DNA from 3 places in the Shinella sp. GW821-FHT10F02 genome. Region 3 is predicted to be linked to each of the others. Evidence: predicted binding sites of a transcription regulator. Region 3 holds the regulator's gene; each other region holds the start of a gene.
What was found. The regulator LexA, encoded in region 3, represses DNA repair genes until DNA is damaged. The targets are predictions, from matches to a motif close to TGTTCNNNNTGTGTTCNG.
Positions count from the first base shown of each region.

Region 1: the regulator LexA is predicted to act here: its motif matches at 3,558-3,575, upstream of AC1RWL_RS08880 (ImuA family protein).
Region 2: the regulator LexA is predicted to act here: its motif matches at 5,528-5,545, upstream of AC1RWL_RS10590 (ribonuclease T2 family protein).

Region 1 covers NZ_JBXASL010000002.1:643,113-653,099, reverse strand. The annotation lists gene AC1RWL_RS08890 (error-prone DNA polymerase) at 1-1,330, opposite strand, end outside; gene AC1RWL_RS08885 (DUF6504 family protein) at 1,327-2,850, opposite strand; gene AC1RWL_RS08880 (ImuA family protein) at 2,765-3,526, opposite strand; gene AC1RWL_RS08875 (hypothetical protein) at 3,701-4,006, shown strand; gene AC1RWL_RS08870 (hypothetical protein) at 4,083-4,409, opposite strand; gene AC1RWL_RS08865 (GlxA family transcriptional regulator) at 4,500-5,519, opposite strand; gene AC1RWL_RS08860 (SDR family oxidoreductase) at 5,712-6,467, shown strand; gene AC1RWL_RS08855 (DMT family transporter) at 6,476-7,339, opposite strand; gene AC1RWL_RS08850 (aminotransferase-like domain-containing protein) at 7,441-8,850, shown strand; gene AC1RWL_RS08845 (ABC transporter permease) at 8,847-9,629, opposite strand; gene AC1RWL_RS08840 (ABC transporter permease) at 9,633-9,987, opposite strand, start outside.
Region 2 covers NZ_JBXASL010000003.1:156,187-166,173, forward strand. The annotation lists gene AC1RWL_RS10565 (protein tyrosine phosphatase family protein) at 114-452, shown strand; gene AC1RWL_RS10570 (thiamine pyrophosphate-binding protein) at 488-2,137, opposite strand; gene caiB (succinate--glutarate CoA-transferase) at 2,134-3,330, opposite strand; gene AC1RWL_RS10580 (DMT family transporter) at 3,487-4,431, opposite strand; gene AC1RWL_RS10585 (alpha/beta fold hydrolase) at 4,428-5,387, opposite strand; gene AC1RWL_RS10590 (ribonuclease T2 family protein) at 5,560-6,312, shown strand; gene ettA (energy-dependent translational throttle protein EttA) at 6,435-8,084, shown strand; gene AC1RWL_RS10600 (ArsR/SmtB family transcription factor) at 8,233-9,240, shown strand; gene metF (methylenetetrahydrofolate reductase [NAD(P)H]) at 9,242-9,987, shown strand, end outside.
Region 3 covers NZ_JBXASL010000003.1:595,804-605,790, reverse strand. The annotation lists gene trpD (anthranilate phosphoribosyltransferase) at 1-703, shown strand, start outside; gene trpC (indole-3-glycerol phosphate synthase TrpC) at 712-1,527, shown strand; gene moaC (cyclic pyranopterin monophosphate synthase MoaC) at 1,527-2,021, shown strand; gene AC1RWL_RS12670 (molybdopterin molybdotransferase MoeA) at 2,021-3,244, shown strand; gene lexA (transcriptional repressor LexA) at 3,354-4,073, shown strand; gene AC1RWL_RS12660 (ComEC/Rec2 family competence protein) at 4,054-6,522, opposite strand; gene gltA (citrate synthase) at 6,831-8,120, shown strand; gene lpxB (lipid-A-disaccharide synthase) at 8,152-9,324, opposite strand; gene AC1RWL_RS12645 (LpxI family protein) at 9,321-9,987, opposite strand, start outside.

The DNA of each region.
Region 1 (9,987 bases), on a different contig from region 3:
CGTTTGACCAGCCCCATGTCTGAGAGGACAGCGCTTTCAGTACGTCCTCCGGCATGCCCAATGCTCGTCCGACATCGCGCATCGCCGCACGGGAGCGGTATCGGATGACGGTCGCACAGAGGGCGGCGCGTTCCCGGGTATAGGCTTTATAAATCCACTGTATGACCTCTTCTCGACGCTCGTGTTCGAAGTCGACGTCGATATCGGGGGGCTCTCCCCGCTGCTCCGAAACGAAGCGTTCGAAAAGAAGCCCATTGCCCAATGGGTTCACGGCTGTGATCCCCAACACGTAGCAAACGGCACTGTTCGCTGCAGATCCCCTGCCTTGGCAAAGGATCGGTATCGGCAACGAGCGGGCATGACGGACAATGGCATTTACGGTTAGAAAATAAGGAGCGTACTCCATCTTCGCGATAAGGCGCAGTTCATGAAGGATTTTTTCCTTTACCTCTTCGGGTAGCCCTTCCGGATATTTTTCAACCGCTCCCTCCCACGTATATTTCTCCAACGCCTCTTGCGGTGTGAGATGGGCATATTCTTTCTCGTCGGGGTACTGATACTGCAACTCGTCCAGCGAGAAGGCGCACTTCTTGACGATCTCCAACGTCCGCTGAAGTGCCTCCGGGTAGCGGGGGAAGAGCCGGTGCATTTCTTCCGGGGGTTTCAGGTAGCGGTCGGCGTGGCGTTCGCGGAGGAAGCCGGCATTGTCGATGACGACGTTGTGGCGGATGCAGGTGACGATGTCCTGCAACATGCGCCGGCCGGGCTCGTGGTAAAGCACGTCATTGGTGACAACGGTGGGGACGCGGTGTTGCGTGGCGAGATTGGAGAGGTCGAAGAGCCGCAACTGGTCGTTCGGGCGGCGGCGGAGGGTCAGGGCCATGTAGCAGCGGTTGCCAAAAGCTTCGCGCAGGCGGCGGAGGTGGAAGGTGGTGGTCTCGTCGGCTTCGTCGGGTATCAGCACGGCGAGCAGGCCTTCGTTCCAGTCGACGACATCCGACCAGTCGAGATGACATTTTCCCTTGCCGGCCTTCTTCTTGCCGATGGTGAGCATGCGGCAGAGGCGGCCATAGGCGTCGCGGTCGGTCGGGTAGACGATGAGCGACATGCCGTCGACGAGGTCCAGCCTGCAACCGACGACGAGGCGCACGCCCGTCTCCTTTGCCGCCCGGTGCGCCTGCACGATGCCGGCGAGACTGTTGCGGTCGACGACAGCGAGGGCGTCGATACCGAGCGCCCGGGCGGTCAGGAAGAGTTCGTCGCTGCTGCTGGCCCCTCTCAGGAACGAGAAGTGCGACGTGACCTGGAGCTCTGCGTAGCGCGGCTTCATGCGAAAATTCCGTGCAGGAACCAGCGGCCGAGGCCGGCTGTCACCTGCTGTTCATCGCCCGAGCGGAAGAGCCAGAAGCGTTCGCCGGCGGCGTCCTCGACCTGGAAATAGTCGCGCACGGCGGCAAGTTCGGCGTCGCGTTTCCACCATTCGCCGAAGATGCGTTCGGGACCGTCGGCGCGTTTCACCAGCCGGCGCTTTCCGCGCCAGGTGAAGGAGGCGGGCGGGTGGTCGGGCAGGAGCGCCATGACTTCGATCGGCTCGGGCCGGGCCAGCAGGCGCGCCGGGCGCGGCCAGCGGTTCTGCCAGGTCGTGCCGACATCGGGTGAGAGCGGCGGAATGCGGCGGAAGGAGCGTTCCGGCACGTCGCTTTCGACGGGGGCGATGCGGTAGAGGCGGGCGGCCCCGATGCGGTTGGCGATCACGTCGACGAGACCGGCAATGTCGGCCTGCTCCTCCTCGATCAGCGAGGAGACCGCCTGTTGCAGGACGAGCGGTTCGGCAAGCGTGGCGGTCAGGTCCATGATCTCGATGCCGAAACCCGGATCGATCGTCTCGATGCGGTCCGAGAGGAGTCGGGTGAGACGCTCTTCATCGCGAACGGCGCGTGCCGTGCCGACGCGGATCGCCTGGAGCGAACTGTCGACGCGGTGGAAGAGGAGATCGAGCCGGCGGGCGCCGAGGCCGCGTTTTTCCAGCGCCTGGCAGAGATCGTGCACGAGGCCCTTCGTGTAGCGCGCGATGGTTTCGGGCGCGCCAATCGGCTCGCCGAACACTTTGCGGACCGTCACGACATCGGGATCGCGCAGCGGATCGACGGGCTCCGAAATCGTGCCTTGGATCTGATCGAGCCGGCGGCCAAGGAGCGGGCCGAAGCGCAGCACCAGCGGCGCGCGCGGCACGGCCAGCACATCGCCGATAGTGGCGAAGCCGAGCACGCGCAGGCCTGTCACGGTTTCCGGCGGTATCCGGAGCCCCAGGATCGGCAGCGGCGCCACGGTTTCGCCCACCGTGCCCGGCGCAATGACGCGCACGGGATCGGCAAGGAAACGGGCGGCGGCATGCGCGGCACCCCAGCTATCCGCCACCGCCGCGCGCGCAAAAATGCCGGAGGCCGCGAGGCGGTTGACGAGACCGGTCAGCATGCGCTCCTCGCCGCCATGCAGATGGTCGGCGCCGGTCGTGTCGATGACCAGGCCATCCGGCGGATCGGGCGCGACGATGGGCGCATAGTGCTGCAAGGCCCAGAGCGACAGGCGCTCCAGTGCCGCCGCATCCGCCGCGGGATCGGCCGGCATGGTCACGACCTCGGGCACCAGCGCATGGGCCTTGGTGAGCGGCATGCCGACGCGCAGGCCCGCCTGTTCGGCAGGCTTGCTCACGGCGGTCAGGATGCGGCGCGAGCCCTCCCGGCCGACGAGCACGAGCCGCTTGTCAGGCGGAGGTGCCGAGGCGCCAAGCGCCCGCCTCAGACGATCGATCGGCCAGCCGGGAAGAAAAAGCGATACGACCCTCGGCATCGGGTGCCTCCACGTCAAAGTCTGCCGCCTCGCCGGCCCGGCAGCGCACGAGTTGCAAAAGCCACTGCGCCCGGCCGATGCCGGGCACGGGAAGGGCGACGGACGGCCGGACGGCAACCCGCCAGCGCGTCACGGCGGCAGAGGGCTGCCCAAAGGCACTCTCCTCCGACCGGTGCTTGAAACGGCGCAGCGCAATGCCGAGCGTGCCGCCCGCCTCTGCCGCCAGTTGCAGGCGTCGCGAGGCGGTCAGAGACAGCCGCGCCACCTCCGCCACCACCGCACCCAGCCCGCCATGGCGCAGGCCCTCCTCGAAACAGAGGAGCAGGCTTTTTTCATCGCCCGCCTCCACATAAATCACGCGGCCGGGGGCGAGCCCCGCCTGGGCGAGCGCCGGCGCGAAGAGATCGGGCCGCGTCAGGACCCAGAGCACCTGCCCTTTCGTGCGCGCCGCGATGCCGGCGGCAAAGAGCATGGCGGCCGCGCCCTCGACCGCATCGTTCCCGCCGCCGCAGACTTCGTGCAGGCTGGCGAGCGCCAGCCCGCCGCCGGGCAACCGGTCGTCTATGTCAGGCACGCCGAAGGGCAGCACCGCCCGGTCGCGCGCGGCACGGCCATCGAACTGCCGGATGCGGTCGCGCAGATCGGCGACAACGGCATGGGCGGCGGAGGCGGACATCGGCGTTGCGGCTCCCGGGTTCGAGAAGGTTTGTTCTTTATTTGTTCTCAAAGCGCGCGAGAGTCAATCACTGAGTCGCAGGGGAAAGATCACAGTTTGAATCATCGGCTGGAACCAACGGGCGCGGCGGTCGTTCTTGCTTATGCCATTCCATCAAATCCAGGAGACATGTCCATGGCTGACGAAAAGAGCACCGGCAAGCGCACGCTTGGTGTCGTTGAAAGTGGCGATAGCATTTCGGAGGATGCCCGTGCGGCGGCTGCGGAAGCGACGGTCAGCGAACAGATCGAAGTGCTGAAGGCGGAAATCAGCCGGCTGAAGGAAACCGCGGGGCTGATCGCCGAAGGCACCGGCCAGCTTGCCGTCGCCAAGGCGGAATCGCTGCGCGAGGATATCCGCCAGACGATCCAGGCCAATCCGCTTGCGACCCTCGCAGGCGCCGCCTTTATCGGCTACCTCTTCGGCCTGCGGCACCGGTAAGAATAAGCGGAGGCAATGGTTTGCCTCCGTTTGTTGAAGCCCATGAAAAAGCCCGGCAGTGCCGGGCTTTTCCAGTTCAGAACCAGCGCTGCTGGCGCCGCGGCGGCTCGCTTTCGAGGGAGCCGAGCAGATAGCCGATGACGACACCGGCAAGGCCGGCCGTCAGCACCACGGTGGACAGTGCGGCCGGATGCTCGCGCGCGGCCTGGGCCACGGCAGCGCCTTCATTGCGCACATATTTCGTTGCCGAACGGACAGCGGGCCGGGCAGCCTCGACGGCATTGCCGGCGCGATCGCGGATCGTGTCATAGGCTTCGCTGCCCCGCTCGCCGAGGTCCTTCTGAAGCGCGGCGATTTCTGCGCGAAGAGCGGAAATCTGGGATTGAACGTCGTTGCTTGCCATTACGGTCTCCTTATCAGCAATGGAGACCGAACGGCTGGCGGGCGGCTTGGTTCCAAGCGGCCGGAAAAGTTGCCCGTCAGCTTGCCCCGCTCAGCCTGCCTGGCGGCGGCCGTCGCGGCGGATCTGCGAGGGCGTATCGCCAAAGGCGGCGCGGAAACGGCGGGTGAAGTGCGACAGGCTCTCGAAGCCGGTTTCGAGCGCGATCTCGATCAGCGGCTTGTTGGTGCGCACCACCATGTTGAGCGCGGCCGCCATGCGGATCTTCATGTAGATCGCGCTCGGCGAGGCGCCCATGTCGCTCTCGAACAGGCGTTCGAGCTGGCGGCGGGAAACGTTCGTCATGGTGGCGATGCTGTCGATCGACAGCAGGTCTTCGGTGTGCTGCTCCATCATCATGATGGCAAGGTGCACGCGGCGGTCGCGCGCTTCGAGGCCGAGCGGATTGCGCGGCTGGAGGTCGGTGGCGTCGCGGCGGTGGCGGATCTGCAGGATTTCCAGCGCATTGCGCTCCGCCGCCTCGCCGACATGGTGGCGCACGAGCGTCGCTGCGAGATCGGCGACGCTGCTGCCGCCGGCACAGGTGGCGACCTTGCCGTCGAAGCGGAAAATCTGCTCCGACGTCGCCTCGATATCGGGAAAGCGGCCGCGGAATTCGCGGTGGTGAAGCCAGCTCACGCAGGCCGTGTGCCCCTTCAGCAGGCCGGCCTCGGCGAGGATGAAGCTGCCGGTACACAGGCCGATCAGCCCGACGCCGGCATTGGCCGCCTTGCGCAGGTAGGCCAGGGCATAGCTGTCGATCGGCTCGTCGACCTTCAGAAGGCCGCCGACGACGGCGATATAGTCGAAACAGGAGGGATCGGCGAAGGGAGCGGTGGGGGCGACCTGGATGCCGCTCGACGAGGAGATGAAATTGCGCGTGCTGCTCAGCACGTCCCAGTCGCAATGGACGCGCCGGGAGCGGTCCTCGCTGTCGCTGGCAAGCCGCAGCGTATCCACGAACAGCGCGAAGGCGGAAAGCGTAAAGCTCTTCGACAGGATGAAGCCGACGCGCAACGCCTTGGGGCTTGCTGCCCCGCTCACATCCTTCGACGTCCGAACATCCACCGCCATCCAGATCTCCCAGAGCGTTTTTTGCCGGACACGATCGTCGCGGGCAAGGACGGCTCACGACACAGCCATAGCAGATTTCCCCCGCTGGCTCCATTCCTTGCACCGACCTTTGTTCGTTCCGACGCGGCCGCATTTGCCACCGCGGGGCGTCTGATGCAGGGTGGCCTGATCGACTTCGCCCCGGGAGGAACCGTGAGCACCGAACTCTTCGACCTGACGGGCAAACGCGCCCTCGTCACCGGCTCCTCGCAGGGCATCGGCCTTGCGCTCGCGCGGGGCCTTGCGGCGGCGGGCGCCGAGGTCATCCTCAACGGACGCGATGCGGCTAGGCTGGCGGCGGCCGCGGAAAACCTCGGGGCGAAACACATGCTCGCCTTCGACGCCACGGACCACGAGGCCGTGCGCGCGGCCGTCGATGGTTTCGAGGCGGAGGTCGGCGCCATCGACATCCTGGTCAACAATGCCGGCATGCAGCATCGTACGGCCCTGGAGGACTTTCCGGCGGATGCCTTCGAGCGGCTGTTGAAGGCCAATATCTCGACCGTCTTCAATGTCGGCCAGGCCGTCGCCCGGCACATGATCAAGCGCGGCGCGGGCAAGATCATCAACATCGCCAGCGTGCAAACAGCGCTCGCCCGCCCTGGTATCGCGCCCTACACGGCCACCAAGGGCGCCGTCGGCAACCTCACCAAGGGCATGGCGGCCGATTGGGCGAAATACGGCCTGCAATGCAACGCGATTGCGCCCGGCTATTTCGATACGCCGCTGAATGCCGCCCTCGTCGCCGATCCCGCCTTCTCCGACTGGCTGGAAAAACGCACGCCGGCCGGACGCTGGGGCAAGGTCGAGGAACTCGTCGGCGCCTGCATCTTCCTGTCCTCGAATGCCTCATCCTTCGTGAACGGGCACATCCTCTATGTCGACGGCGGCATCACGGCCTCGCTCTGAACAGCCTCTTAGCGCGCGAATTTCCGTGCGCCGGCGACGCAGAGCACGATGGCAAGCGTGGTGACGACCATCAGCGGGCTGACCTTTTCGTGCAGCAGGAAGGCGGCGAGCAGCAGGCCGAAGAAGGGTTGCAGCAACTGTAGCTGGCCGACCGCGGCGATGCCGCCGAGTGCCAGGCCGCGATACCAGAAGACGAAGCCGATCAGCATGCTGAACACCGAGACATAGGCGAGCCCGGCCCAGGCGCCGCCATCGATGCCGGCCCAGGTCTGCGGCAGCGAGACGAGCGCGATGACTGCCATCAGCGGCAGCGAGAGGATCAGCGCCCAGGAGATGACCTGCCAACCGCCGAGCGTGCGCGAGAGTTTCGCGCCTTCCGCATAACCGAGCCCGCAGACGACGACAGCGGCGACCATCAGCAGATCGCCGACGAGCGAGACCTCTGCGCCGGAATTGAGCGCGAAGCCGACCACCGTCGCGCTGCCGATGCCGGAAAACAGCCAGAACAGCGGTTTCGGCCGCTCCCCACCCCGCAGCACGCCGAAGATCGCGGTCGCAAGCGGCAGCAATCCTATGAAGACGATGGAATGGGCGGACGTGATATATTGCAGCGCCACCGCGGTCAGCATCGGGAAGCCGACGACGACGCCCAGCGCCACGATCGTCAGCGAGAACAGCGCGTCGCGCGAGGGTTTCGGCTGGCGCAGCGCGAAGAGAAGTGCTGCGCCCAACAGCCCGGCAATGACGGCGCGCGCCGAGGTCAGGAATAATGGCGAAAAATCCGACACGGCCAAACGGGTCGCCGGCAGCGAACCGCTGAAAATGATGACGCCGACGAGCCCGCTGCCCCAGCCTTCCATGGATGATTTCATGACACCTCGCATTCGCATCCTTCGTACATCCGTGGGGCTGGCGGAAACAGAAACGGAGCAGTACAATTCGAAAGAACTGTATGCGTTCAAGGACCAGTACAATGAAGGCAAGCTTTGCGAGGGACGCTGCGGCGGGAACCCGGATTTCCGAGGTCGTGGCGGCGATCGGCGGCCGGATCGCCAGCCGCGCCCTGGCGCCCGGCGATCGGCTTCCCTCGATCCGGCGTTTTGCGGCTTCCATGGGGGTTTCGCCGTCCACCGTTGTCGAAGCATATGATCGCCTCGCAGCGGAGGGGTTGATTCGGGCGCAGCGCGGGTCCGGGTTCTATGTCTCGAATGCCGGCCTGCATCCGCTGAAATTGGCGGAAGCGGAGACGCCGAAGGCGCGCGCGGTCGATCCCTTCTGGGTGTCGCGGCAATCGCTCGATGCGGATGCCACGGTGCTGAAACCCGGCTGCGGCTGGCTGCCTGCGGACTGGATGCCGGACGAGGCGCTGCGCCGCGCAATCCGCAGCCTTGCGCGCAGCGATGGCGATTTGCTTTCCTATTACGGCAGCACGCGCGGGTCTCAGGCGCTGCGCCGGCTGCTGCTCGGGCGGCTGGCGGAGGAAGGCATCGAGGCGGGGCCGGACCACCTGATGCTGACGAGTTCGGGCACGCAGGCGCTCGATCTGATCTGCCGCTTCCTCCTGCGCCCCGGCGATACGGTGCTCATCGACGACCCCTGTTACTTCAATTTCCAGGCTTTGCTGAAGGCGCATCAGGTGACGGTCGTCGGCGTGCCCTATACGCCGTCGGGGCCGGATGTCGCGGCCTTCGAGAAAGTGCTGAATGTCGTGCGGCCGCGGCTCTACATCACCAATTCGGCAATCCACAACCCGACCGGCGCCACCTTGTCGCCGCAGGTCGCCCATCGCCTGCTGAACGCCGCGGCGGGTAGCGAGACGATCTTCGTCGAGGATGACATCTTCGCCGATTTCGAGCCGGAGCCGTCGACGCGGCTTGCGGCCCTCGACGGGCTGGACCGTGTCATCCGCATCGGCAGTTTTTCCAAGACGCTCTCGGCCTCGGCGCGCTGCGGTTATATCGCGGCGCGGCCGGACTGGATCGAAGGGCTGGTGGACTTGCAGATCGCTACGAATTTCGGCGGCCCGAGCCCGATGTCCAGCGAGATCATCGCGCATATGCTGGCCGGCGGCGGCTATCGCAAACATATGGAGGAGTTGCGGCGCAAGCTCGTGCGCACCCGGCGCGAGACGGCGGACCGGCTGTCGCGGCTCGGCATCGAACCCTGGCTTTCGCCGCGCGGCGGCTTCTATCTTTGGTGCCGGCTGCCGGAGGGGGTGGATTCCGGCGAGGTGGCGCAGGCCGCCGTTGCCGAGGGCGTCGTGCTCGCCCCCGGCAATGTGTTCAGCGTTTCGCAGAATGCCACCGGCTTCATGCGCTTCAACGTCGCGCATATGCTGGAGCCGCGCGTTTATGACGTTCTCGCCGCCGTGCTGAGACGCTAGCGCCGCTTGGCCAGCATGGAGCGCGACAGCACGACGACAAGGCCGATGAGGACCGTCGCGGCGATGAAGAGGAAGGCGGCGGCGGCAATCGCCGGGCTGATATTCTCGCGAATGCTGGAGAACATCTGCCGGGCCAGCGTGCGCTGGTTGGGGCCGGCGACGAAGAGCGTCAGCACCACCTCGTCGAGCGACGTGGCGAAGGCGAGCACGGCGCCGGAGAGCACGCCAGGCATGGCGAGCGGCAGTGTCACCCGGCGGAAGACCGTGATGGGCGCGGCGCCGAGGCTCTGCGCGGCGAGTTCCACGCGCTCGTCGATGCCGGCCAGCGCCCCGGTGACGCTGACGATGACGAAGGGCACGGCGACGACGGTGTGGGCGATGATCACGCCGGCATAGCTGTTCGTCAGGCCGAAGCCGGCGAGCAGCACCTGCATGCCGACGCCGAGCACGACGGCGGGCACCACCATCGGCAGCAGGAAGAGCGTGCGCATCGAGCCGCGGAAAAAGATCAGCCGGTTGCGCAGGCCGAGCGAGGCGGCGGTGCCGAGCACAGTGGCGAGCAGCGTCGTGCCGGTGCCGATGATCAGGCTGTTGATGATCGCGCGGCGCCAGGCATCCGCCGTGAACAGTTCCTCGAACCAGCGCAGCGACCAGGATGGGATCGGATAGGTGAGAATGACGCTCGACGTGAAGGCGAGCGGCAGGATGGCGATGAGCGGGGCGACGAGGAAGAGGATCGTCAGCGTTGCGAAGGTGACTTTGGCGAATTTCATCGGCATGGCCTAGCGCCTCCCCGGTTCGTCGCTGGAGAGCCGCGCATAGACGCTGTAGAGCAGGAGCGTGGCGATGAGCAGCACGACGCCGAGCGCGCCGGCCATGCCCCAGTTCGCAGAGCCCGTAGCGTAGAAGGCGATGATCGACGAGATCATCTGGTCGCCCGGCCCGCCGATCAGCGCCGGCGTGATGTAGTAGCCGATCGCCGAGATGAAGACGAGCAGGCTGCCGGAGGCAACGCCCCGCAGGCTCAAGGGAAGCAGCACGCGCAGGAAGGCCCGCCAGGGTGGCGCGCCCAGCGACGCGGCGGCCGGCATCAGGTTCTTCGGGATGGTGATCAGAACGGAATAGATCGGCAGCACC
Region 2 (9,987 bases), 440 kb from region 3:
GGACACAAAAGCGCTTCGCGCCCGTGCCGCCGCCACGCTAGATTTCGCATGATTGACGCTCCCGCGCCGCGGGCGTAAACGGTGAGCGCCCCATTTTCGAAAAGGAACCACCCATGGATATCCGCGCGATCAACGACGAATATTCCGTCTCCGGCCAGATCGAAGTCGAAGACCTCGACACGATCGCCAACCTGGGGTTCAAATCCATCGTCTGCCACCGCCCCGACCACGAGCAGCCGGACCAGCCGGAGTTTTCCGCCATCGCCGCGCGCGCGAAGGAACTCGGCATCGAGGTGGCGCATGTGCCGGTCGGCTCGATGGGTGTGACGGCCGAAGCCGTGCACGGCATGGTCGACGCGCTCGACGAATTGCCCCGTCCGATGCTCGGCTATTGCCGCTCTGGCGCGCGCTCCACGAAGATTTACGAGCAGACGCAGCACATTCGCGGCTGAGACGGTGAGGGGCGGTCCACGCCCCTCATACAGCGTTATTTCCCGCTACGAATATCCGACAGCGTGCGCGTCGGCGTGATCGCTTCGGGGTCGAGCTTCACCTCGATGATCGCCGGCTTGCCGCTGGCGCGGGCCCGCAGGAAGGCGGCTGCGAACTCTTCCGTCTTCTCCACCGTCTCGCCATGCCCGCCATAGGCGACGGCGAGCGCTGCAAAATCCGGATTGGTGAGGTCCGTGGCGCTGACGCGGCCGGGATAATCCCGCTCCTGGTGCATGCGGATCGTGCCGTAGATGCCGTTGTTGACGACGACGGTGATGATCGGGAGGTTATAGCGGACGGCGGTCGCGAATTCCTGGCCGTGCATGAGGAAGCAGCCGTCGCCGGCAAAGCAGATGACCTCGCGCTCGGGAAACAGCCGTTTTGCCGCCACGGCCGCCGGCAGGCCATAGCCCATCGAGCCGGAGGTGGGGGCGGCCTGCGTCGCAAACCGGCGGAACCGGTGGAAGCGGTGCACCCAGGTGGCATAGTTGCCGGCACCGTTGGTGAAGATCGTGTCTTCCGGCGTGTTCTCCTCCAGCCAGGCGACGATCGGTCCCATCTGCACATCGCCGGGGCCGCTTTGCGGCGGCGTCGACCAGGCGAGATAGGCCTGGTGCATGGCAGCAGTACGCGCCGCCCAGCGGGGCGCGGTTTTCGGCGCGAGATCTTCGAGAGCGGCGACAAAATCCTCGGGCGCGGCGGAGATCGCGAGGTCCGGGCGGTAGACGCGGCCGAGCTCGGACGGATCGGGATAGACGTGCACCAGCTTCTGCTGCGGGTAGGGGCTCTGGATCAGGCTGTAGGTCGAGGACGGCATTTCGGAATAGCGCCCGCCGAGCAGCACGACGAGATCCGCCTCGCGGATTTCCTTGCCCAGCGCCGGATTGATGCCGATGCCGGAATCGCCGGCATAATTCGGGTGCAGGTGATCGAACAGCATCTGCCGGCGGAACGAACAGGCGACCGGCAGCGACCAGCGCTCGGCAAAGGCGGCGAAGGCTGAAACGCTGGCCTCGGACCAGCGCGTGCCGCCGAGAATGACGAGCGGACGTTCTGCCGCCTCCAGAAGCCGCGCCAGTTCCTCCACCTGCCTGCGGCCCGGATGGGCCTCGACGGGCATGTAAGGCCTCGCCTCGACGGTCTCGACTTCGTCGGTCAGCATGTCCTCCGGCAGCGCCAGCACGACCGGGCCGGGCCGTCCCGACGTGGCGACGGCGAAGGCGCGGGTGATGAATTCCGGGATGCGCCGCGCATCGTCGATGTCAGCCACCCATTTGGCGACTTCGGTGAAGGCGCGGCGGTATTCCACTTCCTGGAAGGCCTCGCGCTCGCGCGCATCGCGCTGCACCTGGCCGATGAACAGGATCATCGGGATCGAATCCTGCCGCGCGATGTGCAGGCCGGCCGAAGCATTGGTGGCGCCGGGGCCGCGGGTGACCATGCAGATGCCGGGCTGGCCGGTGAGCCGACCCCAGCAATCCGCCATCATCGCCGCGCCGCCTTCCTGGCGGCAGACGAGCACGTCGATATCCGTGTCATGCAGCGCATCGAGCACCGCGAGATAGCTTTCGCCCGGCACGCAGGCGACGCGTTTGACGCCGTTGGCAACGAGGGCGTCGACGATCAACTGGCCACCGGTCTTCATGCGCTTTTCTTTCCTGCTTCGAGGTATTGCAGTTCTGCCATCACGGCATCGGTATGTTCGCCAAGCCGCGGGCTCGGCCGGTCGTAGACAAGCGGCGTCTCGGAAAAGACGATCGGGGTGCGCACGCCCGGAATGAGGTTGCCGTCGGCATCCGGCAGGTCGACGCGCAGCCCGCGCGCCTTGACCTGCGGGTCGTCGAAGGTCTCGGCGATGGAGTTGATCGGCCCAGCCGGCACGCCCTCGCGCTCGCAGGCATCGAGCAGCTCGGCCTTGGTGACATTGGCCGTCGCACCCGTAACGCGGCGGCGAACCTCGTCGCGGTTGGCGACGCGGGCGCGGTTGGTGGCGAAACGCTCGTCGTCGGCCATGCCATCGAGCTTCAGGAGCCCGCAGAGCTTGCGGAACTGCCCGTCATTGCCGACGGCGAGGATGATATAGCCGTCGGAAGTCGGCACGACCTCGTAAGGCGAGATGTTGGGATGCGCATTGCCAAGCCGTTTGGGTGCCGTGCCGGAGGCCAGAAAATTCATGTTCTGGTTCGCCATGACGGCCGACTGCACGTCGAGCAGCGCCATGTCGACATGCTGGCCATGGCCGGTCTTCATGACATGGATGAGCGCCGCCTGGATGGCGGTGACGGCATAGATGCCGGTGAAGATATCGGCGATCGCTACGCCCGCCTTCATCGGCTCACCATCCGGCGCACCCGTCACCGACATGAAGCCGGACATGCCCTGCACGATATAATCGTAGCCGGCGCGCGCGGCATAGGGACCATCCTGGCCGAAGCCGGTGATCGAGCAATAGACGAGCTTCGGGTGTTTCTCGGCGAGGCTCCGGTAGTCGAGCCCGTATTTGACGAGGCCGCCGACCTTGAAATTCTCGATCACCACGTCGGCGGTCGCGATCAGGCGGTGCGCGGTCTCCCGGCCTTCCTCGGTCCTGAGATCGACGGCGATCGAGCGTTTTCCCCGGTTGGTGGAGTGGTAATAGGCGGCCGACAGGTTTTCGCCGTCCTTGCCCGTCACGAAGGGCGGACCCCAGGCGCGCGTGTCGTCGCCGCCGTCCGGATTTTCGATCTTGATGACGTCCGCGCCGAGATCGGCCAGCATCTGCCCGGCCCAGGGACCGGCGAGAACCCGCGCCAGCTCGATGACCCGGATGCCGGAAAGCGGCAGGTTCGACTTCTCCATCGTGCACTCCCTCTTCGACGGCCGCGATACGGCCGACCGCCGGGCTTTTCGCCCGTTTTGCTCTGGATAACAAAAAGCCGGCAGGCACGATAGCCGCGGGCCGGCGGGACATCATGACGGCTGAGACTGACATGATGTTTTTCGCGTGCGGCTCAGTCAGATGGGCGTAGAAACCGGCGGGATCGTCGCCGTCTTGTTGAGCTTGCGCTCGCGCCAGATGACATAGAGGCCGGACGCGATGATGATGGCGATGCCGAGCCATTTCACGGCATCCGGCAGGTCGCCGAACACCCACCAGCCGAGAATGGTGGCCGAGACGATCTCCAGATATTGCAGCGGCGCCAGCGTGGAGGCGGGGGCCGCGCGATAGGCATAGACGCCGAGCACGCCGGCAATGGTGGCCGCGACGGCGGCCGCTGCGATATAGAGCGTGTTCGCCATGTCCGGCATGACGGGCGTCAGGAAGGCGATGCCGGTGGCGCTGCCGAAAACCAGTAGCAGTCCGGAGAACAGGCCGCCCCAAAGCCCTGCATAGAATTGCATCGACCAGGGGTCTTCCTTCTGCGAGACGAGCCGCGTCAGGAGGAAGAACAGCGCCAGCGAAAAGGCCGAGACGACAGGCAGGAGCGCGATCGGGCCGACCTCCTGCAGGCTCGGCTGGATGACCAGCAGCGAGCCGAAGAAGCCGACGCCGCAGGCCGTGTAGCGCCGCCAGCCGATGGTCTCCTTCAGCACGATCGAGCCGAGGATCGTCAGGATGATCGGCTCGACGAAGAAGATGGCGATCGCATCCGCCACTTCCATGACGGCGAGCGGTGTCACGAAGGTGATCATGGTGATGGCCATCAGCAGGCCGCGCGCCGCATGCAGCCCGGTCTTCCTCCAGGTCACGTCGAACAGCGTGCCGCGCATCAGACAGATCGGCCCCAGCACCGTCATCTGGAAGAGCAGGCGCACGAAGGTGATCTCGGTCGCCGGCACGGAGGTGACGGCGAGTTTTGCGAAAATATCGATGATCGGCGAGATGAGCACCGAGAGCACCATGAGGACGAGCCCGAGGCTGACCTCGTTGCGCAGCGGCGTGATGGCTGTTGTGGTCATGCGTGTTCCGGTGCGCGGCGCCGTTCCGCCACCACCCGCCGGCACCAGCCGGCGAAGGCGTCGATGGCGGGCTCGCGCAGAGCCCGGCTCTCCTTCAGTGTTTCGTGACGCAGACCGCGATAGACGATCGTCGTAACGTCCTCAAGCCGCGATTTTTTCAGTCGTTCGGCAAAGGCGAGCGTCGCCCGGCCGCAATCGGTCGCCGGGTCCTCGTCGCCGCCGGCAAGATGAATCGGCAAGCCTTTTGGCAGGCGCGCAAGGCCGTCCGCGGATGCGTCGGTGAAGGTGACGGCAAAGATGTCGATCCACATCGAGACATTGACGTCGAAGCCGCAGAGCGGATCGGCGATATAAGCATCCACCTCGGCCGCGTCGTGCGACAGCCAGTCGAACCCCGTCCGACGGCCGGCGATCGATTTGCCCCAGGCGCCGAAGGTGAGGCGCGGCAGGACGCCGCTCGGCACGTCCGATCCCTTCAGCATGCGCTCCGCCGCCAGCACGATCTGCGCCACGCGGCCCGCAAATCCGGGTTCGAAGTTGGAATTCCAGACGGCGAGCGCGTCGATATCCGCGGCATGGTTTTGCGCGAAGGCGAGCGCCAGCAGGCCGCCCATCGAATGGCCGAACAGCACGATCGGCAGGTCCGGATGGCGGCCTGCTGCATGATCGCGCACCGCCCGCATATCCTCGATCACGCGGGCAATGCCACCCCGCGGCGCAAACTGCCCGCGTGGCGCATCGGGTGCCGTGGTGAAGCCGTGGCCGCGATGATCGTGGGCGTAGACCTGAAAGCCTTCGGACGCCATGCGCGCGGCAAAATCCGCATAACGCAGGCTGTGTTCGGCAAGGCCGTGGCTTAGAAGCAGGATGCCCCGCGCCGCCCCGCGGGCGGGCTCGTGGCGCAGCGCCAGCGTCGCCCCACTGGGGCTTTTCAGCGTCCCGGCTTCAGAAAACACTGCCATTCCTCCCGTTTGCGCAAGGTCAACGCGATTTGCCATGCAAAGACAATGGGATGCGGCGTGTATTTTTGGAAATCCTCGCGCATTTCGGGATTTTTCCGATTCAGGGTTGCAATTTCCGGATTTTTGGTTGCATATGATCTTGTTTTGTTCTCATCAGGGGCCGGTCATGAAGACGCAAGCTGCACTGACTTTCAAAGCCGCATTGTCCTTTCTCGTCCTATGTCTGTCGTTCTTCGCAGGCTCTGGTCTCGCGAGCGCCCAGTCGGTGCCGGCCGGGGAGTCGGTGCGCGAGGTCCTCTCGATCAGCTGGCAGCCCGGCTATTGCGCGGCGCGGCCGAAGAGCCGCGGCTGCGCGGATTTCTCCGCCACGTCGCCGGCCGCCCGGCAATTCTCGCTGGTGAGCCTCTTCCAGGTGCGCAAGAGCTATTGCGGCATCGAGGCCGACCTGAAACAGCGGGCGCGCAAGGGCAAGTGGACGGAGCTGCCGGATATCGTGCTCGCTTCCGGCACCAAGCAGCGCCTGCTCGCCGCCATGCCCGCCGCGCGCCTCGGTCTCGACCGCCAGCAATGGCTGAGAAGCGGCAGTTGCGTCGCAGCCTCCGCAGAGGCCTATTACAGCCGGTCGCTGGACCTGCTCGACCAGCTGAATGCCTCGACGGTGCGCACGCTCTTCACGGAAAAGGCGGGCGGGACCATCAAACTCGCCGACGTCCGCACGGCCTTCGACAAGGCTTTTGGCGCCGGTGCCGGGGAGCGGGTGCGCCTCAGCTGCCGCAAGACGGGCGACAAGACCGTGGTGATCGGCCTCACCATCGGCATTGCCGGGGACGACGGCAAGCTGGCAGCGCTGATCGGCGGCGCGTCGCCGACGAAGTCGCGCTGCGTCGAGGGTATCACGGGGGGTGCGCAGGCAGGCTGATCGCCGGGAGCGAACGGGCGGTCCACGCGCGCAAGTACCGATAACGCGGCTTTCTTACATTGCCGCGGGCAGAGAATTCGCCTACATAGCGGGCAAATTCGTCCGACCCGGAGCACGTTTGCATGGCACGTCAATTCATCTACCACATGTCGGGGCTCAACAAGTCCTACGGCGCCAAGAAGATCCTCGAAAACGTCAATCTGTCCTTCTACCCGGATGCCAAGATCGGTATCCTCGGCCCGAACGGCGCCGGTAAATCGACGGTGCTGCGTATCATCGCCGGCCAGGACAAGGAATATACCGGTGAAGCCTGGCTCGCCGATGGCGCGACGGTCGGCTACCTGGAGCAGGAACCGCATCTCGACCCGACCAAGACCGCCTTCGAGAACGTCATGGTCGGCGTCGCCGACAAGACCGCCATCATCGACCGCTACAACGAGCTGATGATGAACTATTCCGACGAGACGGCGGACGAGGGCGCCAAGCTCCAGGATATCATCGACAGCCAGAACCTCTGGGACCTGGAACAGCAGGTCGAGATGGCGATGGAAGCGCTGCGCTGCCCGCCGAAGGATTCCGACGTCACGCTGCTGTCGGGTGGCGAACGCCGCCGTATCGCGCTCTGCCGCCTGCTCCTGTCGCAGCCGGACCTGCTGCTGCTCGACGAACCGACCAACCATCTCGACGCCGAAACCATCGCCTGGCTGGAAAAGCACCTGCGCGACTATCCGGGCGCCGTGATGATGATCACCCACGATCGCTACTTCCTCGACAACGTGACGGGCTGGATCCTCGAGCTCGACCGCGGCCGCGGCATTCCCTACGAAGGCAACTATTCTGCCTATCTGCAGGCCAAGGCCAAACGCATGAAGCAGGAAAGCCGCGAAGAAGCCGGCCGCCAGAAGGCGCTGTCGCGCGAACAGGAGTGGATCGCTTCCAGCCCGAAGGCGCGTCAGGCGAAGTCCAAGGCCCGTATCAAGGCCTACGAACAGCTGGTCGATGCGGCGGAAAACATCCGGCCCGGCGACGCCCAGATCATCATCCCGGTCTCCGAGCGTCTCGGCAACGTGGTCATCGAGCTGGAAGGCATCACCAAGGGTTTTGACGGCCGCACGCTGATCAACGACCTGTCGATCAAGCTGCCGCCGGGCGGCATCGTCGGCATTATCGGCCCGAACGGCGCCGGCAAGTCGACGCTGTTCAAGATGATCACCGGCCAGGAAACGCCCGATAGCGGCTCGATCCGTATCGGCGATACCGTGCACCTCGGCTATGTCGACCAGAGCCGCGACGCGCTCGACGGCAACAAGACGGTCTGGGAGGAAATCTCGGGCGGCGCTGAAGTCGTCAAGCTCGGCAAGTTCGAGATGAATTCGCGCGCCTATTGCGGTGCCTTCAACTTTAAGGGCGGCGACCAGCAGCAGAAGGTCGGCAATCTTTCGGGCGGCCAGCGCAACCGCGTGCACCTTGCCAAGATGCTGAAGGCCGGCGGCAACGTGCTGCTGCTCGACGAACCGACCAACGACCTCGACACGGAAACGCTCGGTGCGCTGGAAAGCGCGCTTGAGAGCTTTGCCGGTTGCGCGATCATCATCAGCCACGATCGCATGTTCCTCGACCGCCTCGCGACGCACATCCTGGCGTTCGAAGGCGACGGTCATGTCGAATGGTTCGAAGGCAACTTCGAGGACTACGAAGAGGACAAGGTCCGCCGTCTCGGCCCCGATGCCCTCAATCCCGGCAGCCAGGCCTACAAGCGCTTGACGCGCTGAGCCGAACGCCATCACAGGCTTTGAGAAACCCCGGCTTGCCGGGGTTTTTCTTTGGGGCCGTTGGTGGGAAGATCAGCGACACGGATTTGCCCTTGCGCGACGCGGGTTAATCACATAAACATATCTTTATGTCTTGATTGGATTGGTCATGGGCGACATGCAGAAACTCGGACTGGACGACATCGTGGAGATCCTGAAGGCGGCGGGCGAGCCGACGCGCCTTCGCCTCATCGCGCTGCTCGCGCATGGCGATCTCACCGTGACGGATCTCACAGACATCCTCGGCCAGTCCCAGCCGCGTATTTCGCGCCACCTGAAGCTCCTTGCGGAAGCGGCCCTGATCGATCGCTACCAGGAGGGCGCCTGGGCGTTCTTCCGGCTGAGCCAGGGTGGCCCCGCCGTGGCGCTCGCCCGCCAGCTCCTCGAAGCCAGCGACCCGGCGGACGCGGTTTTCGCCCGCGACGACGAGCGGCTTCGGGCGCTGAAGAAGATCCGCTCCGACAAGGCGCAGGCCTATTTCAGCCGCAACGCGGCGGAGTGGGACGCGGTGCGCCGCCTGCATGTCAGCGAGGCGGAAGTCGAGGCGAAGCTCGCCGAGTTGATCGGCACCGAGCCAGTCGATGCCTTCCTCGATCTCGGCACCGGCACGGGGCGCATCCTCCAGCTCTTCGAGGGGCTTTACCGACGCGGCGTCGGCGTCGATGCCAGCCGCGACATGCTCGCGGTCGCCCGCGCCAATCTCGACCGTGCCGGCATCACCAAGGCCTCGATCCGCCACGGCGACATTTTCAACCTGCCCCTGGAGCGCGACGAGTTCGACGTCGTGACGATCCACCAGGTGCTGCACTTCCTCGACGAGCCCGAGGCGGCGATCGGCGAGGCGGCGCGCATGCTGGCCCCCGGCGGGCGCCTCGCCATCATCGACCTCGCGCCGCACGCGCTTGAACACCTGCGCGACGAACACGCCCATATCCGCCTCGGCTTTTCGCACCAGACGATGTCCGAATGGCTGGAGAAGGCGGGGCTCGCCGTCGAGCAGGTCGTCGACCTCAACCCCGCGCATTCGGCCAACGATGCGCTGACCGTTACCATCTGGCTTGCCCGCGACCAGCGCGTACGGGCGGCCGACCCTATCGCGATCCGCAGGAGGAGTTGACATGAAACCGGCGACCCTAAGCCCAGCCCGCAAGGACATCCGCCTGTCTTTCGAGTTCTTCCCGCCGAAATCGGCGGAGGCCGAAGGCCAGCTCTGGGAAACGGCCGCCGAGCTTTCGGCCTATGATCCGGGTTTCATGTCGGTGACCTACGGCGCCGGCGGCTCCACCAAGGTGCCGACGCTGTCGACCGTGCGCCAGCTTCTGAAGATGGGCCTGCCGGCCGCCTCGCACCTCACCTGCGTCGGCGCGACGAAGGAAGAGGTGCATGCCGTGGTCGCCGATTTCCAGGCGGTCGGGATCCGGCACTTCGTGGCCCTGCGTGGCGATCCGCCGGGCGGCGTGGGCACGGCCTATCATCCACATCCGGGCGGCTATGCCAATGCCGCGGAGCTCGCCGCCGGCCTGCGCGGTCTCGCCGATTTCGAGATCTCGGTGTCCGCCTATCCGGAAAAACACCCGCAGAGCCCGGATGTCGCGGCCGATATCGACATGCTGAAGCGCAAGGTGGATGGCGGCGCCACACGCGCGCTCACCCAGTTCTTCTTCGAGAACGACGATTTCGAGCGTTACCTGGAGCGCGTGCGCAAGGCCGGCATCACGATCCCCGTCGTGCCGGGCATCCTGCCGGTGCACAACCTCTCCCAGGTGCAGAAATTCGCCGGCATGTGCGGCGCCTCGGTGCCGGGATGGCTTGCCGATCGGCTGGCGCCGGTCGACGACCGGCCGCAGGAGCGCGCGCCCGTGGC
Region 3 (9,987 bases):
CGCCAAGCATGGCAATCGGGCGCTGAGCTCCAAGGCGGGCACGGCGGATGCGCTCTCCTGCCTCGGCGTGAAGCTCGATATCGGGCCGACGGAAATCGCCCGCTGCGTGCACGATGCCGGCCTCGGCTTCATGTTCGCGCAACTGCACCACCCGGCGATGAAACATGTCGGCCCGTCACGCGTCGAACTCGGCACGCGCACCATCTTCAACCTGCTCGGGCCGCTCTCGAACCCCGGCGGCGTCAAGCGCCAGCTCCTCGGCGTCTTCGCGCCGCAATGGCTGGTGCCGCTCGCCGAAGTGTTGCGCGATCTCGGCTCCGAGAGCATCTGGGTCGTGCACGGCTCCGGCCTCGATGAAATCACCACGACCGGCACGACGCAGGTCGCGGCGCTGGAAGACGGCAAGATCCGCACCTTCGAGCTGACGCCCGCCGATTTCGGCCTTCCCCAGGTGACGCTCGACGATATCCGCGGCGGCGATGGCGCGCACAATGCCGCAGCCCTGCTTTCGGTGCTCGGCGGCGCGCACATGCCCTATCGCGACGTCTCGCTCGCCAATGCCGCGGCCGCTCTTCTCATCGCCGGCAAGGCGGAAACGCTGAAGGACGCCATGGCGAAGGCAACCGAAGCGTTGGAAAGCGGGCGCGCCCGCACGGTGCTCGAACGCCTCGTTTCGGTTTCCAACGAAGGCCATGCGGAGTAGGATTGGCCATGACCGATATCCTGAAGACGATCGAAGCGTACAAGCTGCAAGAAATTGCCGCCGCCAAGGCGCGCGTGGCCCCCGCCGAGCTTCGCGCCCAGATCCGCGACCAGGAGCCGCCGCGCGGCTTCTTCGCCAGCCTCAAGGCCAGAAAAGCCGCCGGCAATTTCGGCCTGATCGCCGAAATCAAGAAGGCAAGTCCCTCCAAAGGCCTCATCCGCCCGGATTTCGATCCGCCGGCGCTCGCCAAGGCCTATGAGGCCGGGGGCGCCGCCTGCCTCTCGGTGCTGACGGACACGCCGAGCTTCCAGGGCGCACCCGAATTCCTCACCGCCGCGCGCCAGGCCTGCGCGCTGCCGGCGCTGCGCAAGGATTTCATGTTCGACAGCTACCAGGTGCTGGAAGCCCGCGCCTGGGGCGCTGACTGCATCCTCATCATCATGGCCTCGCTCAGCGACGACGATGCGAAGATGCTGGAGGACGCCGCCTTTGCGCTCGGCATGGACGTGCTGATCGAAGTGCATGACGAGCCGGAAATGGAACGGGCGCTCAGGCTGAAATCCAAGCTCGTCGGCATCAACAACCGCAACCTGCGCACCTTCGAGGTCGACCTCGCGGTGTCGGAAAAGCTCGCCGGCATGGTGCCCGACGACCGCCTGCTCGTCGGCGAAAGCGGCATCTTCACCCATGCGGATTGTGAACGCCTCGCCGAGGTGGGCATCTCCACCTTCCTCGTCGGCGAGAGCCTGATGCGCAAGGACGACGTGGCCGCCGCCACCCGCGAATTGCTGACCGGCTCCGCCGGCATGCTGGCGGCCGAATGATGGCCGAAAAGGCCGCCATGCTGACCCATATCGATGCCTCCGGCGAAGCCAACATGGTGGATGTCGGCGACAAGGCGGAAACGGTGCGTATCGCCGTTGCCGAAGGTTTCATCCGCATGGCGCCTGCGACGCTCGACCTGATCCTCAAGGGCGACGCCAAGAAGGGCGACGTGATCGGCACGGCCCGCCTTGCCGGCATCATGGCCGCCAAGCAGACGTCGAGCCTCATTCCGCTCTGCCACCCGCTGATGCTGACCAAGGTCGCCGTCGAAATCCGCGAAGACCGCGCGCTGCCCGGCCTGCGCGTCGAGGCCATGGCGAAGCTCACCGGCCGCACCGGCGTGGAAATGGAGGCGCTCACCGCCGTCAGCGTCGCCTGCCTCACCATCTACGACATGGCGAAAGCCGCCGACCGCGAAATGGAGATCGGCGGCATCCGGCTCGTCGAAAAATCCGGCGGCCGCTCCGGCGATTACAAGCGGGCAAACGCCTGATGTCGCTCCTGCCCGTCGCCGACGCCCTCGACCGCCTGCTTTCCCGGGCCAAGCCGACACAGCGGACGGAGACGGTTTCCCTGCATGACGCGCAAGGCCGCGTTCTCGCCGAAGACATCGCCGCGCGCCTGACCCAGCCGCCCTTCACCAATTCCGCCATGGACGGCTACGCCGTCCGCCATGCGGACATCGCGACACTCGGCGCCGTCCTCAAGGTCGTCGGCCTCTCCTCCGCCGGCCATGCTTTCGAAGGCTCCGCTGGCCCCGGCGAGGCCGTGCGCATTTTCACCGGCGCGCCCTTGCCCTCCTTCGCCGATACCGTGCTTCTTCAGGAAGACGCGGAAAAGCTGGGTGACGGCCGTATCCGCACGACCTTCCTCACGCCGAAAGGCCGGCATGTGCGCCCGCGCGGGCAGGATTTTTCCGAAGGCGAGACCGTGCTGAAGGCCGGGGCGGTGCTCGACGCCGGCCGCCTGACCGTCGCCGCCGCGATGAACCACTCGACACTTGTCGTCTACGCCCGCCCCCGCATCGCGGTGCTTGCGACCGGCGACGAGCTCGTCCCGCCCGGAACGCCGCCCGGCGCCAGCCAGATCATCGCCTCCAACACCTACGGCGTCTCGGCGCTCGCGCGGGTGGCCGGCGCGGAGGTGATCGACCTCGGCATCGTCGGCGACGACAAGCAGGCGATCCTGGAGGCCGTGCGCAACGCGCTGGCGCTTGATATCGACGTGCTCGTGACGCTCGGCGGCGCCTCCGTCGGCGATTTCGACCTCGTGCAGCCGGTGCTCGGCGAGGCCGGCATGGAGCTCGATTTCTGGCGCATCGCCATGCGCCCGGGGAAACCGCTGATGGTCGGCCGGCTGGGAGATATCCAGGTGCTGGGCCTCCCCGGCAACCCGGTCTCCAGCCTCGTCTGCTCGCTGCTCTTCCTGGAGCCGTTGGTGCGCCGCCTCGCCCGCCTGCCCGCAAAAAACCGCCGGCACCCGGCCATCGCCGCCGTGCCGCTCAAGGAAAACGACCAGCGGCAGGACTATGTCCGCGCCCGCATCGTCCGGGGACCGGCCGGCGACCTGTACGTGACACCCTTCGGCAAGCAGGATTCCTCGATGATGAAGGTCTTCGCCGAATCGGAAGGCCTGCTCATCCGCCCGCCGCACGCCCCGGCCGTGCCCGAAGGCGATCCCTGCGAAGTACTCCTCCTGCGCGAACCCTCCGCCTGAACAATATTATTATTTCCAAGGCCTTGCGGAACACATATGGAACAGATAGTGTCTGTTCTGGATTTGTTTCACGATTCTGGATTGTTTCAAGATTCTCGGTGGAGGGGCCATGCTCACGCGGAAACAACAGGAACTTCTCCTGTTCATTCATGAACGGATGAAGGAGTCCGGTATTCCTCCCTCCTTCGACGAGATGAAGGATGCGCTCGATCTCGCGTCCAAGTCCGGCATCCACCGCCTCATCACCGCGCTGGAAGAGCGCGGCTTCATTCGCCGCCTGCCCAACCGGGCGCGGGCGCTGGAAGTGATCAAGCTTCCCGAAGCCTATTCGCCAAGCCTCCAGCCGCGTCGTGGTTTTTCGCCGGCCGTCATTGAGGGCAGCCGCGGCAAGCAGCCGGTGCCGGCCGCCCCCGTGCAGCGCACGCCGCAGGCGGACATGTCGTCTTCGGTCTCGGTACCGGTCATGGGACGCATCGCCGCCGGCGTGCCGATCTCCGCCATCCAGAACAACACCCATGAAATCATGGTACCGGCCGAGATGGTCGGCAACGGCGATCATTATGCCCTGGAGGTCAAGGGCGACTCGATGATCGAGGCCGGCATCCTCGACGGCGACACGGTGATCATCCGCAACGCCACCACCGCCAATCCGGGCGAGATCATCGTGGCGCTCGTCGACGACGAGGAGGCGACGCTGAAGCGCTTCCGCCGCAAGGGCGCCTCCATCGCGCTCGAAGCCGCAAACCCGGCCTACGAGACCCGCATCTTCGGCCCGGACCGCGTGAAGATTCAAGGCAAGCTCGTCGGCCTCATTCGCCGCTATCATTGAGCGCCGTCTCGGCCTCGAAGGTGCCGCTGCGCCAATCATAGGTGCGGTGGCGGGACCAGGGCCGGTCGAGGGTTTCGACGGCGGATGTGATCTCGGCTTCGGAAAGCGGTGGAGCGGCCTTTTCGGCGCCGGGCTGGATTTCCAGGGCGCCAGTACGCCGCAGATGGCGAGCCGTCATCAGCCGGGCACCGGAGCGGCATGTTTCCAGCCGCAGGGCCTGGGACACGACGACGAGGTCGGCGGCATCGCAGGCGGTTCCGAGGAAGGCGAGGTCTTCCAGCGTGACGATCCGCCAGCCGCTCGGCGAAACCGCGGCGCAGAATGCCTTTGTTTCGCAGATGAAGCCCGTACCCTTTCCCGCCGCCTCCAGGGCGGATACCATGGCGGCCTTCGCCCTCTGCCGATCCGCCTTGTGGCGCGGTTTCCTCTGCTTTTCAGTTCCTTCAGCGGGTGCGGCGGCATCTTCTACCGTCAGGCCTTCGCTCTTGCGCATCTCCGGCTTGACGAGATCGCCGAGCCGTAGCGCGCGCCGCCATTGCGCATAAATGAAATCCGGCGGCCTTGCGCGGTTGGTCGCAACGGTGTCGCCGCGCCGGATCGCCACGAGGCGGCCGTCTTCCGAGACCAGCACTTCCGGCGCACGGCGTTCGTCCGGCCAGCAGGCGATGATGATGCCAAGCGCGACGAGCAGCGTGCCGGCATGGCGCAGCCGGGTGCGCAAAATGCAGGCCAGGCCGCCGCCGAGGCCGACCAGCAGGAAGGCGGACTGCGGAATCTGACCGGTGACGATTTCGCCTTTCCAGCTCGCGACCCAGGTCGAAAGCGCGATCATCCATTCGATGCCCTTGCCCATGATCGCGAAGGGAATGGCGTCGAGGCCGAACGGCATCAGCAGCACGGCGATGAGGCCGAAGGGCATGACGATCGTGCTGATCACCGGCATCGCCAGAAGATTGCCGGCGAGGCCATAGGCGGGAATGCGGTGAAAGTGGCCGATGGAATAGATCAGCGTGGAAAAACCACCGATCAGCGAGGAGAGCATGAGCCCGCCGAAGAAACGGCCGAGCGAACCGCCGAACAGTTGCAACGGCCCTCCCCGGCTTTCCCGCCGCATCGGCCGCTCGCGCCAGGCCGCGTAGCCCGCGACAAGCCCGAGCGTTGCCGCATAGGACATCTGGAAGCCGGGATTGGTGACGGCGGATGGTGTCACCAGCAGGATGAGGATCGCCGAGAGCGCGACATTGCGCAGGCTGATGGCCGATCGCCCGAAGAGCACGGCCACAAGCATGACGCAGATCATGATCCACGATCGCACGGCAGAGAGCGCGCCGCCCGAGACGAGAATATAGAGCGTCACCATGATGAGCGCGCCGACGGCGGCAATCTTCTTGGCCGGATAGCGCTCGGAAAAGCCCGGAATCAGCGCCATCAGCATGCGCGCACCGACGAGAAAGGTGCCGGCGGCGAGCACCATGTTAAGCCCGGAAATGGCCAATACATGGGCAAGCCCCGCCTGCCGCAGCGCCTCGACCGTGTCCGCGCCGATCGCCCGCTGTTCCGCCGTTACCAGTGCCGCGGCGATCGCCCCGGCATCGCCGCCGATGCGCCCCCGAATATGCTCGGTCAGGTTGTTGCGCCAGCGCGCGATCTCCTGCCTGATCCGCCCTTCCAGCCCCGCCTCGCCGGTCACAACACCTTTGGGCGCGCTGTAAAAATAGCCGACGGCGCCGGTGCCGGCGAAATAGGCATCGAAGGCGAAATCGTTGAGGCCGGCCAAGGCCGGGCCGGACGGCGGCCCGAGGCGCGCGCGCCCCGTTATGCCCGCGCCGATCGCGATCGGTTCATGACGGCTGCGGGCAAGCAGCGTGACGATGCCGGGCGGGCGCTTCAGCACCGGATCGCGCGTCGCCTCCAGTGCGATACGGTAGCGGATCGCCCCGCGCTCGTCGCTTTCACGCGACAGTACCCGACCACTGATTTCCGTGGTGACCGGCGTATCCAGGATGACAGTATCGAGCCGGGCGCTTTCCATGGCTGCAAGCAGCATGCCCACGGGAACGAGAAAAGCGGCACCCGCGGCGAGCGCCACCCAGTCCTCCCGGTGCCGCAGCCGCCAGGCGGGCCAGAACGTAACGCAGGCGAGAAGCAGCAGGGCATAAATTGGCGGATCGGTAGCGGCGGCAAACCACAGGGCGGCGCCGATGCCAAGGAAGACCGGCACGAACAGGAAGAAGTGGCCGTGCGCCCGCTCCTCGGCGAAGGCGGCATCAATTCTCTGGCCGGCAAGGCTTTCTCGAAACCGGCCGACGGCGCGCGCATAGGCGGCAAGCGTGGCCCTGCGACGGCGCGCGGGCAAAGCCGGTATCGGCAGCGAATCGCCAGCCGGCGCGACGCCCCAGGCCTCTGCCTCGCGCGCCGCCTGCTTCTCCGCGATGTCGATCCTGGCCATGCACTCGGCCCCACCGGTTCCCCTGGCGATTATGCAACCCGGCGCGAGAATCTTCAATCAAAAGTAGGGTGAATTAATACTAAGCCAAACAGAAAGCATGCGCCCTCCGCAACGTGAAAACCACCCTCAGAAGTTGCTTGCAACTTGCCGGAAAGGGTAGATATTGCGTTGCCGGAAAGCCCGTTATCGCAATGCACAATTTGCCTTTGGTATCGCTTGGCAGCGCATCGTAAATGGGCTAGCAAAACGAGCATGTTCATGGTTGCGGCACGAAACTGTGCCACCATTTGAAACAACGGAGGATCGTTATGACAGGAACAATCGCGGATGTATCGTTCGGTGGCAAGTCGGTCGAGCTGCCGACGCGATCCGGCACGATCGGTCCCGATGTGATCGACATCGGCACGCTGTACAAGAATACCGGCGCCTTCACCTACGATCCCGGCTTCACCTCCACCGCCTCGTGCGAATCGAAGATCACCTATATCGACGGCGACGAAGGCGTGCTCCTGCACCGCGGCTACCCGATCGAACAGCTTGCCGAACACGGCGACTTCCTCGAAGTCTGCTACCTTCTGTTGTACGGCGAACTGCCGACCAAGACCCAGAAGGACGACTTCGACTACCGCGTCACGCACCACACCATGGTGCACGAACAGATGAGCCGCTTCTTCACCGGCTTCCGCCGCGATGCGCATCCGATGGCCGTCATGTGCGGCTGCGTCGGCGCGCTGTCGGCCTTCTACCACGACTCGACCGACATCACCGATCCGCACCAGCGCATGGTCGCCTCGCTGCGCATGATCGCCAAGATGCCGACAATCGCCGCCATGGCCTACAAGTACCATATCGGCCAGCCCTTCGTTTACCCGAAGAACGACCTCGACTACGCGTCGAACTTCCTGCGCATGTGTTTTGCCGTGCCCTGCGAGGACTATGTGGTGAACCCGGTTCTGGCCCGGGCCATGGACCGCATCTTCATCCTGCATGCCGACCATGAGCAGAATGCCTCGACCTCGACCGTTCGCCTCGCAGGCTCTTCGGGCGCCAACCCGTTCGCCTGCATCGCGGCCGGCATCGCCTGCCTCTGGGGCCCGGCGCACGGCGGCGCCAACGAAGCGGCGCTCAACATGCTGGCCGAAATCGGCTCGGTCGAACGCATTCCGGAATATGTCGCCAAGGCCAAGGACAAGAACGATCCGTTCCGCCTGATGGGCTTCGGCCACCGCGTCTACAAGAACTACGACCCGCGCGCGCGCATCATGCAGAAGACGACGCACGAGGTTCTCGGCGAGCTCGGCATCAAGGACGATCCGATGCTGGAAGTCGCGATGGAACTCGAGCGCATCGCGCTGACCGACGAATACTTCATCGAGAAGAAGCTCTATCCGAACATCGACTTCTACTCCGGCATCACGCTGAAGGCGCTGGGCTTCCCCACCACCATGTTCACCGTGCTTTTCGCGCTCGCCCGCACGGTCGGCTGGATCGCCCAGTGGAACGAGATGATCGAAGACCCGGAACAGCGCATCGGCCGCCCGCGCCAGCTCTATATCGGCGAACCGAAGCGCGATTACCTGCCGGTTTCCAAGCGCTGATTTTTCGGCAGAACGACATGAAAAAGCCCGGTCAGTTTCGACCGGGCTTTTTTGTTGCGAGGAGATCGAGGATGACGGCCGCGCCGGTCTCGCCGGGCGGGCGCTCGGTCTGCATGCGCTCGTAGACGAGGTCATATCCCTCCAGCATGGCGCGGCGCTCGATCGTGTCGGCGGAAAGCCGCTCGAACCAGCGCGTGAGCGCACCGGGGCGCACCATGTCGTTCAGGTATTCCGGCACGACGGCATAGTCGGCAATGATATTGGGGATCGCCGCGGTCCAGACCCGGATCCGGCCGAGATAGAGGTTCGCCAGCCAGTCGAGCCGATAGGTGGAGATGACCGGCACGCGGGCGAGCGCCAGCTCCAGGATGACCGTGCCGGACGCCGCAATCGCGGCATCGGCCTCGGCAAAGGCCTGCCATTTTTCGGCGGTGGAGAGTGTGATCTGCGGCTTCACCGGCCAGTCGGCCGTCAGCTTGCGCACGAGCGCCTCCTGCCGTGGCAGGGTCGGCAGCAGGAAACGCGTGCCAGGCCTGCGGGCGGTCAGCTCCCGGGCGGCCTCGCCGAAGGCCGGCAGCAGGCGGCTGATCTCGGTGCTGCGCGAGCCGGGAAGCAGCAGGCAGACGGGTACGCTTCGCTCCGGCCGGGCGAGCCTTGCAGCGCGCACGCGCTGGATATCGGGATCGCCGATCAGCCGATGGCCGACATAGGTGGTTGCGGGGCCGCCGAGGCGCGCCATCACGGCCGGCTCGAAAGGCAGCAGCGCGAGCACATGGTCGACATAGGCGCGCATGCGCGGCGCGCGCTCTTCCTTCCAGGCCCACACACTCGGGCAGACATAGTTGACGACCGGCAGGTCCGGCAGCGCCTTGCGCACGCGGCGCGCGACGCGGTGGGTGAAATCCGGGCTGTCGATGATGACGAGCACGTCCGGGCGCGCGGCGATGATGGCCTCCGCCGTCTGGCGGATGCGGCGCAGCAGCAACGGCAGGCGCTTCAGCACCTGCGAAATGCCCATGATGGAAAGTTCGGAGAAGTCGAACAGCGATTGAAGCCCCTGCCCCTGCAGCGCCTCGCCGCCGACACCGATGAGGTCGATTTCGCCGGCATGGGCCTTGCGCAGGGCCGCGATGAGGTCGCCGCCAAGCAGGTCGCCGGACACCTCGCCGGCGATGATGCCGATTTTCAAGGGCCTTTCCGTCATCGCCGCGCCTCCGTCCGTTCCGGCACGATGCCGGTGACGAAGAGGCCATGCGCATCCGCCTCGGCCACCAGCGCCGCGCGCTCCAGCACCAGCGAGCGCCCGGCCTCCACCGCAATGCCGGCAAGCCCGGCGGCATGGGCGCGGCGCAGGGTTTCGACGCCAATCGACGGCAGGTCGGCGCGCAGGTCCTGTTCCGGCTTGCAGAGCTTTACAAGCACACCCTTGCGGCGGGTGGAGATTCGGCCCGCGGCGCGAAGGCCAGCGACCCGCTCCAGCATCGCATCCGTGCCCTCCGCGCCCTCCAGCGCCACCACGCGGCCGCCAAGCGCGACGGCGCCCTGCCCCACATCGAGCCGACCAAGCGCGAGCGCGGCGGCAGCGGCGGCGGCAATGTCGGCTCCAGCGGCTTCGTCCGGCGCGACGGCCCCGAGCGGGCCTTCGCTGCCGAGAAGATCTGGTACAATGTCCTGCGCGCCGACGACACGTACACCCTCGGCCTCGATCAGGCGGATGACCATCTTCAGCACGGTATCGTCGCCGCCCTTCAGCAGCGTACGCACGACGGACGGCAGGGCTGTAAGCGCCTTCAGCGGCGCGCGGATATCGCGCCATTCCGGGCGGCGGCGCACGGAGCCGGACAGCACGGCGCGGCCGATGCCCTCA